Linked DNA regions of Syntrophotalea carbinolica DSM 2380. The protein of the gene in region 1 interacts with the protein of each later gene in a pairwise test. Links are inferred from orthologs where the notes say so. Each region holds a gene or a part of one and is shown on either strand. Other genes may lie near its edges.

Region 1 (5,010 bases):
GTGCGGGATCAGGGTGTCCTGACTTTTGTCGTCAAGGAACGCCACGCCAGCTATATTCCTGAACTGAAGGAGGCGCGCGCCGAGGTTGAGCGAGCCTACCGTCGCCAGGAAAGCGTCGGCTTGGCCCGACAGGCCGCTGAAGCTGTTCTGGCTGAACTGAAGGCCGGGAAGAAGCTGGCGGATGTAGCCCGCAAGGAAAAGGTGGAGATGGGCGAAACCGGTTTATTTCCCCGTTCTTACGGTAATTTCATTCCGCGCATCGGCAGTTCCGAGGCGCTGGCTACTGCGGGCTTTGCCCTGACCAAAGAGGCTCCGGTGGCCGATGAAGTTTATGTCATCGACGGCCGCTTCGTGGTAGCGACCCTGATGCATCGCATGGAAGCCGACCCGGCCAAATTGACCGATGCCGCCCGCGAACAGCTGCGGACCTCGGTGCTTACCAATAAGCGTGAAAAGTTGCTGACGGAGCTCGTTGAAAAGCTCAAGAGCGAAGCGAAGATCAAGGTCGAGCCGACCTTGCAAAATATTCTGGAAGGTGAAAAAACTCTATGATACCCATTGTTCTGCAGACCGATTTTCCCAATCTCAAGCTGGTTAACAAAGGCAAGGTTCGCGATATTTATGACCTTGGCGAACATCTGCTGATCGTCACCAGCGATCGCATTTCGGCTTTTGATGTGGTGATGAATGAAGGCATTCCTTACAAAGGGTTCGTATTGACCCAGATTTCCAAATTCTGGTTCGATGCTTTCTCCGATATCGTGCCCCATCATCTGGTGTCTACCGAGGTCGACGACTTCCCGGCGGAAACCCGACCTTACCGGGACCAGCTTGAGGGTCGCAGTATGCTGGTGCGCAAGGCCGAGCCTTTGCCCATCGAATGCATCGTACGCGGTTATCTGGCCGGATCGGGCTGGAAAGAGTATCGCCAGCAGGGTACCGTGTGCGGCATTGCCTTACCGCCCGGCATGGTCGAAAGCCAGAAGTTGCCCGAGCCTATATTCACCCCGTCGACCAAGGCCGAACTGGGGGCCCATGACGAAAATATCTCCTTCGAAAAGGCCACAGAACTCTGTGGCGGGGATATCGCGGCACAAGCTCGCGAGGTGGCGCTGACCATTTACGGCAGGGCACGGGACGAAATGGCGGCCAAGGGAATCATTGTTGCCGATACCAAATTTGAATTCGGACTGCGTGATGGCCGTCTGATGTGGATCGATGAGGCGTTGACCCCCGATTCTTCGCGTTTCTGGCCGCAGGATGAATACCGCCAGGGCGGGGCGCAGCCAAGTTTCGACAAACAGTTCCTGCGCGATTATCTGGAAACCCTGGATTGGAACAAGCAGGCACCTGCGCCAACTCTGCCCGACGATATCGTGCTTAAGACCTCGGAAAAATACCTTGAGGCCCTGTTTCGGATTACCGGTCTGAAACCCTGACCGGAACATACCATCTACCCATAACAAAGGCGCGCTCCGAAAAGAGCGCGCCTTTGTTTTTGGGGCAGGGGTTGTTATCCTTCCCAGAACAGGTAGTGAGGTGCTTCACACAGAAGTTCCAGACATTCTTCAAGCGTGCCGGTGAAGTCGAGACACCGCCAGCGATCCCTGTTAAGAAAGAAATCCATCTTCCAGCGTTCCGGGTGTGCTTCCGGCGTGAGACGGGCAAAATCCCCCCAACTGCAGACCAGATGGATTTGACCGCCGTTCCTGTAGGCTTTGTACTCGGCCAGAACCGGATCCTTGTTTAAAAGTTCCCGAATTATTTTTAAATGCTGATCCATCGATTCGTTGCCTGCGGTGTGACAAATCATGGTTATTCTAATGATTGTGCAGGGAAAATCGGTTTCGTCAAGTGTGCTGGGGGAAAAGGTTCAAGGTTCAAGCAAGGAGGGACGCGGCAAGCGGTTTGCGGGACGCGAAAATCCGGGTCCATTGACTGCGGGAGAGATCGTTGTACACAATCCCAAGTGACAAGTGACAAGTGACAAGTGACAAGTGACAAGTGACAAGTGACAAGTGACAAGTGACAAGTGACAAGTGACAAGTGACAAGTGACAAGTGACAAGTGACAAGTGACAAGTGACAAGTGACAAGTGACAAGTGACAACGGCCGAAGTTCCCGGGAACTTCGGCCGTTGTTTCGTTTCTGTTTGCCGGGGGCTATTTGACGGGTTCAACCCGGATTTTGCCGGCCGCTTCTTCAGCTCGTTTACGTGCGGTATCGACGTCGGGAGCGACCACCAGGGCTACGCCCATGCGGCGGCCGGGGCGGCTGTCGGGCTTGCCGAACAGACGCACTTTGCTGCCGGGTACGCGCAGGGCATCCTCAACGCCGGAGAAGCTGACTTCGTCGTCCTGACCGCCGGCCAGAACGACGTGGGACGCGCCGGGGGAGAGCAGTTCGATGGCGGGTATCGGCAGGCCCAGAACCGCGCGCACGTGCAGTTCGAATTCGGACATATTCTGCGTCGCCATGGTGACCATCCCCGTATCGTGGGGGCGTGGCGAGACTTCGCTGAAGTAGACGGTATCGCCCTGGATGAAGAACTCGACACCGAACAGTCCCGCTCCGCCCAAGGCCTCTGTAATGACCTTGGCCTGACGCTGGGCTTCGGCCAGAGCTTTATCCGTCATGGGCATAGGCTGCCACGATTCCTGATAGTCGCCGCCTTCCTGCCTGTGACCGATGGGCGGGCAGTAACTGGTACCGTCGACGTGACGCACGGTCAGCAGGGTGATTTCGTAATCGAAGGGAATAAAGGCCTCGATAATCACCCGTTCGCCGGCACCGCGCGCGCCCTGGCGGGCGTAGTTCCAGGCTTTTTCGATGTCATCGGGAGTCTTGACGGTGCTCTGGCCTTTGCCGGAAGAACTCATGATCGGTTTGATAACGCAAGGCAGGCCTATTTCCTCAACTGCCTGACAAAATTCTTCATAGCTGGATGCGAACCGGTAGGCAGCCGTCGGCAGATTCAGGTCTTCTGCCGCCAGACGGCGGATCCCTTCGCGGTTCATGGTCAGATTGGTGGCCCGGGCGGTCGGGATGATACGGAAGCCTTGCTGTTCCAGCTCCAGCAGGAAGGTGGTGTTGATGGCTTCGATTTCCGGGACGATGAGATCCGGCGATTCCTGCTTGATGATGCGTTCCAGGGCATCCCGGTCGAGCATGTTGGCAACATGGCTGCGGTGGGCGACCTGCATGGCCGGAGCATCGGCATAGCGGTCCACGGCGATGGTTTCGATGCCAAAGCGCTGGGCTTCAATGACGACTTCTTTTCCCAGTTCGCCGCATCCGAGCATCATCAATTTGGTGGCGGATTTTTTAAGTGGGGTCCCGATCATTTTTTCCTCCCGTTATAAAGGGCTGTTTTGGTCTGATGCAATGGTTTTGCAATATGCCCAAAGGTTCGATGGTTGTCAAGTGTAAGGGGCGTTGCGGTCATCGACGTGTAAGGCGTCGGATAACATCGGCATGGGCCGGGTATGCGGCGATAAGGGACTGTCGGTCCGCCAGTTCGAAATCGGCAAAATCGAATCCCGGCGATACGCTGCATCCGGTAAGGGTATAACTGTCTTGTCGGGTGACCGTGGCGCCGAACCAGCATCCGGCTGTAATGACTATCTGAAAGGATTGACCTTTTTGAGGATCGTTCCCAAGGCATGCCCTGCGATATTGGCCGCCGGGGTCGATGATATGGATATCAAGGGGCGAGCCGCTATAAAAATGCCATATTTCATCGGATGCCAGGCGATGCAGAGCAGAGAAGTCGTTGCTCTGCAGCAGGTAGTAAATGGTCGTGGCATAGTGGCGTGAGCCCTGGTAGCGATGCGGCAAAGCGTTGGCGGGTATGGTTTCCGAGGCACGGTATGATTCGCGGAAATAGCCGCCTTCCGGATGGCGGATCAAATCCAGGTGGTCGATCCATTCTTGTGCCGAACGTTGCATGGTTGATGTACTCCCGGCGCGGTCGGATGTCAGGAGTGGGCCGAGGGGCCGTCGCTGACATCGGCATATCTGTTTTTATTTCACTTGGTAAGCCTGCGTTGTCGAAGCATCACTGCCCCAAATTATAGTGCATAAATTCCTGTTCGGACTGAGAAGAGTCATTTTGGTTCTCGGAAACGGCGGGGCCGACGCGATTTCGGTTTTTCTGTTGCGCCAGGCGCAGGGAGAAAGCTTCGAGATTTTCAGGTCGGGCGAAAAGATAACCCTGCCCGATATAGCACCCCAGATCCACCAGGAGGTCCTTTTGCTGATGGGTTTCGATACCTTCGCAGATGGTGGTCAGCCCGAGATTTTCACCCAGGGCAATAATCGTACGGGTAATGGCGATGTCGCCGGGGGCGTTTTCCAGGTCGCGAATGAACGAGCGGTCGATTTTGAGGGTGTCGATGGGAAAATTTTTCAGATAGCTCAACGAAGAATATCCGGTACCAAAATCGTCGATGGCGATATTGGTACCGAGTTGTTTCAGGTCGGTCAGGGTGCTGATGGTTTGTGCGTTGTTCTGCATGAGGGTGTTTTCCGTCAATTCGATTTCCAACGCACCGGTCGGGATGCCGCTTTGTCGGACAATGTCGCTTATCAAAGCGGCGACACCCTCCTGTGCGAAAAGCTGTCCCGACACATTCACCGACAGGCGCAGTTTGTCGTATCCGGCGGCCTGCCATCTGGCGATCTGGGCGCAGGCCTGGCGCAATACCCACTGATCAATCTCGATAATCAGGCCGGATTCCAGGGCCAGGGGGAGGAATGCGCCGGGGAGCTTGAGTCCCTGTTGGGGGTGTTGCCAGCGAATCAGGGTCTCGGCTCCAAGAAGTTGTCCGCTGCGTATATCCACCTGGGGTTGAAAATACAGGACGAATTCGTCGTTTTTGAGCGCGTTGCGCAGATCGTTTTCAAGGATCAGGCGATCCTGGGTCGGTTTGCCCATGGACGGATGATAGAGCCGGAAGGTGTCCCGGCCCTGGCTTTTGGCTTGACGCAAGGCGATGTCGGCATTGCGGA
Region 2 (4,426 bases), 710 kb from region 1 along the record:
AGTATATCCGAGGCGACCAGAGCTTCCTTGCACACAACGCCCAATGCAAAGATTACCGCATCGCTGCCGTCACGCAGTTTTTCCCCTTTACCGATAGGCATCGACTCGACGGAATCGGGCAACTCGAGCCCAAGAGCCTTACCGCGAGGATAACGATACGCCAAGGGGCCATCGTGTTGCGTTCCGGTCAACATGGCACGCTGCAGTTCGATCTCGTCGCGGGGGGCGATCACTACCATATTGGGTATATGCCTCAGGAACGAATAATCGAACACACCATGATGGGTCGGGCCATCGGCCCCGACCAGGCCACCCCGATCGATGGCAAAAGTGACCGGCAGCCGTTGCAAGGCTACGTCATGCACCACATTGTCGTAGGCACGCTGCAAAAAAGTCGAGTAGAGAGCAACCACCGGCCTCATGCCCTGGCAGGCAAGTCCGGCGGCAAAGGTGACAGCATGTTGTTCGGCAATACCGACATCGAAGAATCGACTGGGATAGCGCTTGGAGAATTCCTTGAGCCCGGTACCTTCCAGCATCGCCGCGGTGATAGCCACAATGCGATCGTCTTTTTCAGCCATAGCAGTCAGAGTACTGCCAAAGACACCGGTAAAGCTTGCCGGCCCGCCCTTGGAGGCACGTACCTCTCCGGTTTCCTTGTCAAAGGGACCTACCCCATGGAACAGGCTCGGATTTTTTTCCGCCGGCTCGAACCCCTTACCCTTGCGGGTCACAACGTGAACAAGAACCGGTCCTTCGAGGTTAGCCACGTTTTCCAGCGCCGGGATCAGGGTCTCCAGGCGGTGACCGTTAAGCGGCCCGACATAATCGAAACCGAACGCTTCGAACAGCATTCCGGGAGTAAAGAATCCTTTCAGAGATTCTTCCGCCTTGCGCGCAACCTTGAGCAAATCTTTCCCGATACGGGGAACGTGCCCCAGGAAATTTTCCGCCTCTTTTTTTAATCGCACCACCAACTCGGAGGTCATTTTGCGATTGATAAGAGAAGAAAGCGCCCCGACGTTCTGCGAAATGGACATTTCATTGTCGTTAAGTATGACAATGAGGTTTTTATTTTGATCGCCGGCCTGATTCAGCGCCTCGAAGGCCATCCCCCCCGTAAGGGAGCCATCGCCAATGACGGCAACGAATTTTTCCTTGCCGTTTTTACAATCACGCGCAGCGGCCATACCTAAAGCAGCCGAAATCGAGGTGCTCGAGTGGCCCACATCGAAGGCATCGTAAGGGCTTTCCTCGCGCTTGGGAAAACCGCTGATACCGCCCAGTTGACGCAAAGTATCAAAACGATCAAGGCGTCCGGTCAGCAATTTATGGGCATAAGCCTGATGTCCCACATCCCATACGATTTTATCTACGGGGGTATTCAAGACGTGATGCAGCGCGATGGTCAACTCCACCACACCAAGGGAACTGGCAAGATGCCCACCTGTCTGCGACACGGTATCGATGATTTTTGTGCGAATCTCCCCAGCCAAAACTTCAAGCTCTTTCACGGAAAGACCCTTTAACTCCGCGGGAGATTTAAGATTTTTCAACATACTCACTATGGAAACCTCCGTCACACTCAGAAGGAGCGGTCCACGATATAATGTGCGATGCTTCTTAACGGTTCAGCGCGTTCATCAAAGCCGGACAAACTTTCGAGGGCTACATCGCGCAACTCTTTGGCGCGGTCCCGAGCGGCATCAAGGCCGAGCAAAGCCGGATAAGTCGCTTTGCCACGTTCCTGGTCGCTGCCGACATCCTTGCCGAGCAGTTCCTGATCACCGACAATATCGAGAATGTCATCGGCAACCTGAAAGGCTAAACCTGCCGCCTTGGCATAGCGGCCCAAGTTATCAACCTGCTCTGAAGAGGCCCCGCCAAGCACGGCACCGGATTGTACGGATGCCAGAATCAGCGCCCCGGTTTTACGGGTATGGATATATTCGAGAGTCGCCAGATCAATCTCTTTACCCTCCGAATCCATATCAACCACTTGGCCGCCGACCATCCCCATGGAACCGGCGCAGCGCGCAATATCCGCACTGACCCTGCGGGCGGCCTCGAGCGAAACGCCACCATCCTCTCCCAGTCGCGACAGAAGAATGAATGCTTCGGTCAACAATGCATCGCCGGCCAGGATAGCAAGGGCATCACCATAAACCTTGTGACACGTAGGCCGCCCGCGGCGAAAATCATCATCATCCATGGCCGGCAAATCGTCATGGATCAGGGAATAGGTATGTATCATCTCCATGGCACAGGCTGCCGGCATGACTTTATCCACGGTACCACCGACAGCCTCGCAGGCAGCCATCATGAGGATCGGCCGAATACGTTTGCCGGCGGCAAACGTGGAATAGCGCATCGCCTTGTGAAGGCTTATGGGGAGCACATCCTCCCCGGGCAGATAGGTATCAAGTGCCTTATCCACCTGAGCCCGACGTTCTTTCAAGTAGGCATTGAGATCCATTTATCCTCCGATATAAATAATTGTTCAAATGGGTATTAAAACATTATTCTTCGAATTTGCCAATGGCCAGGGAACCGTCCTGTTTTCTAAGCAGGGTTTCCACCTGGGTTTCGACCGACTTCAGAAGTTCCTGACAGCGGTTGGCACACTTTACGCCGACCTCGAAAGATGTCAGGGACTCTTCCAGGGACAACTCCCCGGCTTCAAGCTTTTCCACAACGGCCTCCAGGGACCGCAGCGCTTCTTCAAATGTGTCAGGTTTATCCATGCATGCCTCTTATAAAAAATTCGGAGTGATTATCCACATCGGGAGCAAAAAGAGTCAAGGTTTTTAAGCACAAAAATCGCACCGATACTTAATCTCCATGATCCACCTCGTCAACAGTAGCCTCTACGGATCCCTTTGCAAAACGTATTTGAACCCGATCGCCCGGTGTCAATGTGCGGGCATCACGAACTATCGTCGAGGTCTTTGCGGAAAACACAATGGCGTATCCGCGATCGAGGGTGGCCAGAGGCGACAACGCATGCAGACGACTGCCGGCCAGCCCAAGACGGTTGGCAGCACGCTGCATCGTCTTTTCCATAGCCGAAAACAACCGTTTGCGCAACTGCTCGAGATCGCGATACTGGCGGCGCAAATCGTCGACCGGTGACCGCAAACGGCGGCGCAAACCGTCAAGCCGCTCCTTGAGTAACGACAGGCGTCCCTGCATTTGTCCGCTGAGACGCATGACCAGGTGGTCGACATGCCTTTCCAGTTCCTGACGTCCCTGCACGACAAGTTCGGCAGCAGCACTGGGAGTCGGTGCCCGCAGATCGGCGACAAGATCCGAAATGGTCACATCGACCTCATGACCTACAGCCGAGATAACAGGAATCCGGGAGGCAAACACGGCACGGGCCACGACCTCTTCGTTAAAGGCCCACAAGTCCTCCGGCGAGCCTCCTCCGCGACCGACAATCAGGACATCGGCCTGCCCATGGCGGTTAAAATCGGCAATTGCCCGGGCGATCTCGTCAGCCGCCCCATCCCCCTGCACGCGGACCGGAGACAGCAACACGTGCAGACCGGCACCCCGGCGACGCAAAACGTTGAGAATATCATGAATGGCAGCCCCCGTCGGCGAGGTCACGACACCGATGGTGCGCGGGAAAGACGGCAGACGACGTTTACGCCCCACCTCGAATAAACCTTCGGCATCCAGCTTGGTTTTAAGTTTTTCAAAAGCCAGTTGCCAACTGCCTACGCCCAAAGGCTCCATCCGATCGACCACCAACTGCAGTTCACCGCGCTGGGGATAGAGGGAGACACGCCCGCCGCACAACACCTGCATACCGTTTTCGGGGGTGAATTTCAGCAATCGGTTGCTGGATCGAAACATGACGCCGCGCAACTGGGCCTGATCGTCTTTTACGGCAAAGTAGTAATGCCCCGAAGACGGTGCCGAGAAATTGGCGATTTCTCCCGTAACCAGTACCTGGACGAAGTTATCTTCGACAACCTCTTTCAACAGATAGACGAGGCGTGATACGGATACGGTTCCTTCAGAAATATTCATGTGCGAAAACCTGTTTTCTGTCGAGATATTGACTTCCGACCCCGGATTCCCTATAAAATGCTAGACTTCACACTCCGGAAGATTTCGTGATACGGACACAGGGTACTCGCCTGAGCGCTTGACGCCATTCGTCGATCCCCCTGGGAACGTATTCCGAAGCCGATTTTTTATCAAACTCAAGGATAAGCGATGCAAGAACCCTATGTGGTAACCGTATCCAGTGAGAAAGGCGGCGTTGGGAAAACCACCCTGGCCACCAATCTGGCCATCTATTTAAAGGCCTTAAACGAGGAAATGCCGGTTACCCTGTTCAGCTTTGACAACCATTTTTCCGTTGACCGCATGTTCCGCCTGGGCCGCACCATGCCCAAAGGCGACATGCTCGATC

The links. Proteins that work in one complex are often made in the same cells at the same time.
Region 2: the proteins of purT (region 1) and PCAR_RS09290 interact in binary tests that used the Escherichia coli proteins (3 or more experiments, as listed by UniProt). The link is inferred for Syntrophotalea carbinolica DSM 2380 from one-to-one orthologs.

What each region holds. Positions count from the first base shown.
Region 1 is NC_007498.2:1,233,169-1,238,178, forward strand. The notes cover bases 1,254-4,222. They hold purT (formate-dependent phosphoribosylglycinamide formyltransferase), read right to left. Parts: upstream 3,345-4,222; coding sequence 2,163-3,344; downstream 1,254-2,162. Other genes in these bases: PCAR_RS06080 (phosphoribosylaminoimidazolesuccinocarboxamide synthase), read left to right, coding at 1,254-1,439; PCAR_RS06085 (hypothetical protein), read right to left, coding at 1,514-1,813; PCAR_RS06095 (cupin domain-containing protein), read right to left, coding at 3,442-3,948; PCAR_RS06100 (two-component system response regulator), read right to left, coding at 4,058-4,222. Also shown: PCAR_RS06075 (SurA N-terminal domain-containing protein), read left to right, coding at 1-552; more of PCAR_RS06080, read left to right, coding at 549-1,253; more of PCAR_RS06100, read right to left, coding at 4,223-5,010. UniProt on the Escherichia coli protein: Involved in the de novo purine biosynthesis. Catalyzes the transfer of formate to 5-phospho-ribosyl-glycinamide (GAR), producing 5-phospho-ribosyl-N-formylglycinamide (FGAR). Formate is provided by PurU via hydrolysis of 10-formyl-tetrahydrofolate.
Region 2 is NC_007498.2:1,947,170-1,951,595, forward strand. Bases 532-3,492 are described here. They hold PCAR_RS09290 (polyprenyl synthetase family protein), read right to left. Parts: upstream 2,477-3,492; coding sequence 1,586-2,476; downstream 532-1,585. Other genes in these bases: dxs (1-deoxy-D-xylulose-5-phosphate synthase), read right to left, coding at 532-1,568; xseB (exodeoxyribonuclease VII small subunit), read right to left, coding at 2,520-2,744; xseA (exodeoxyribonuclease VII large subunit), read right to left, coding at 2,833-3,492. Also shown: more of dxs, read right to left, coding at 1-531; more of xseA, read right to left, coding at 3,493-4,038; PCAR_RS09305 (ParA family protein), read left to right, coding at 4,228-4,426.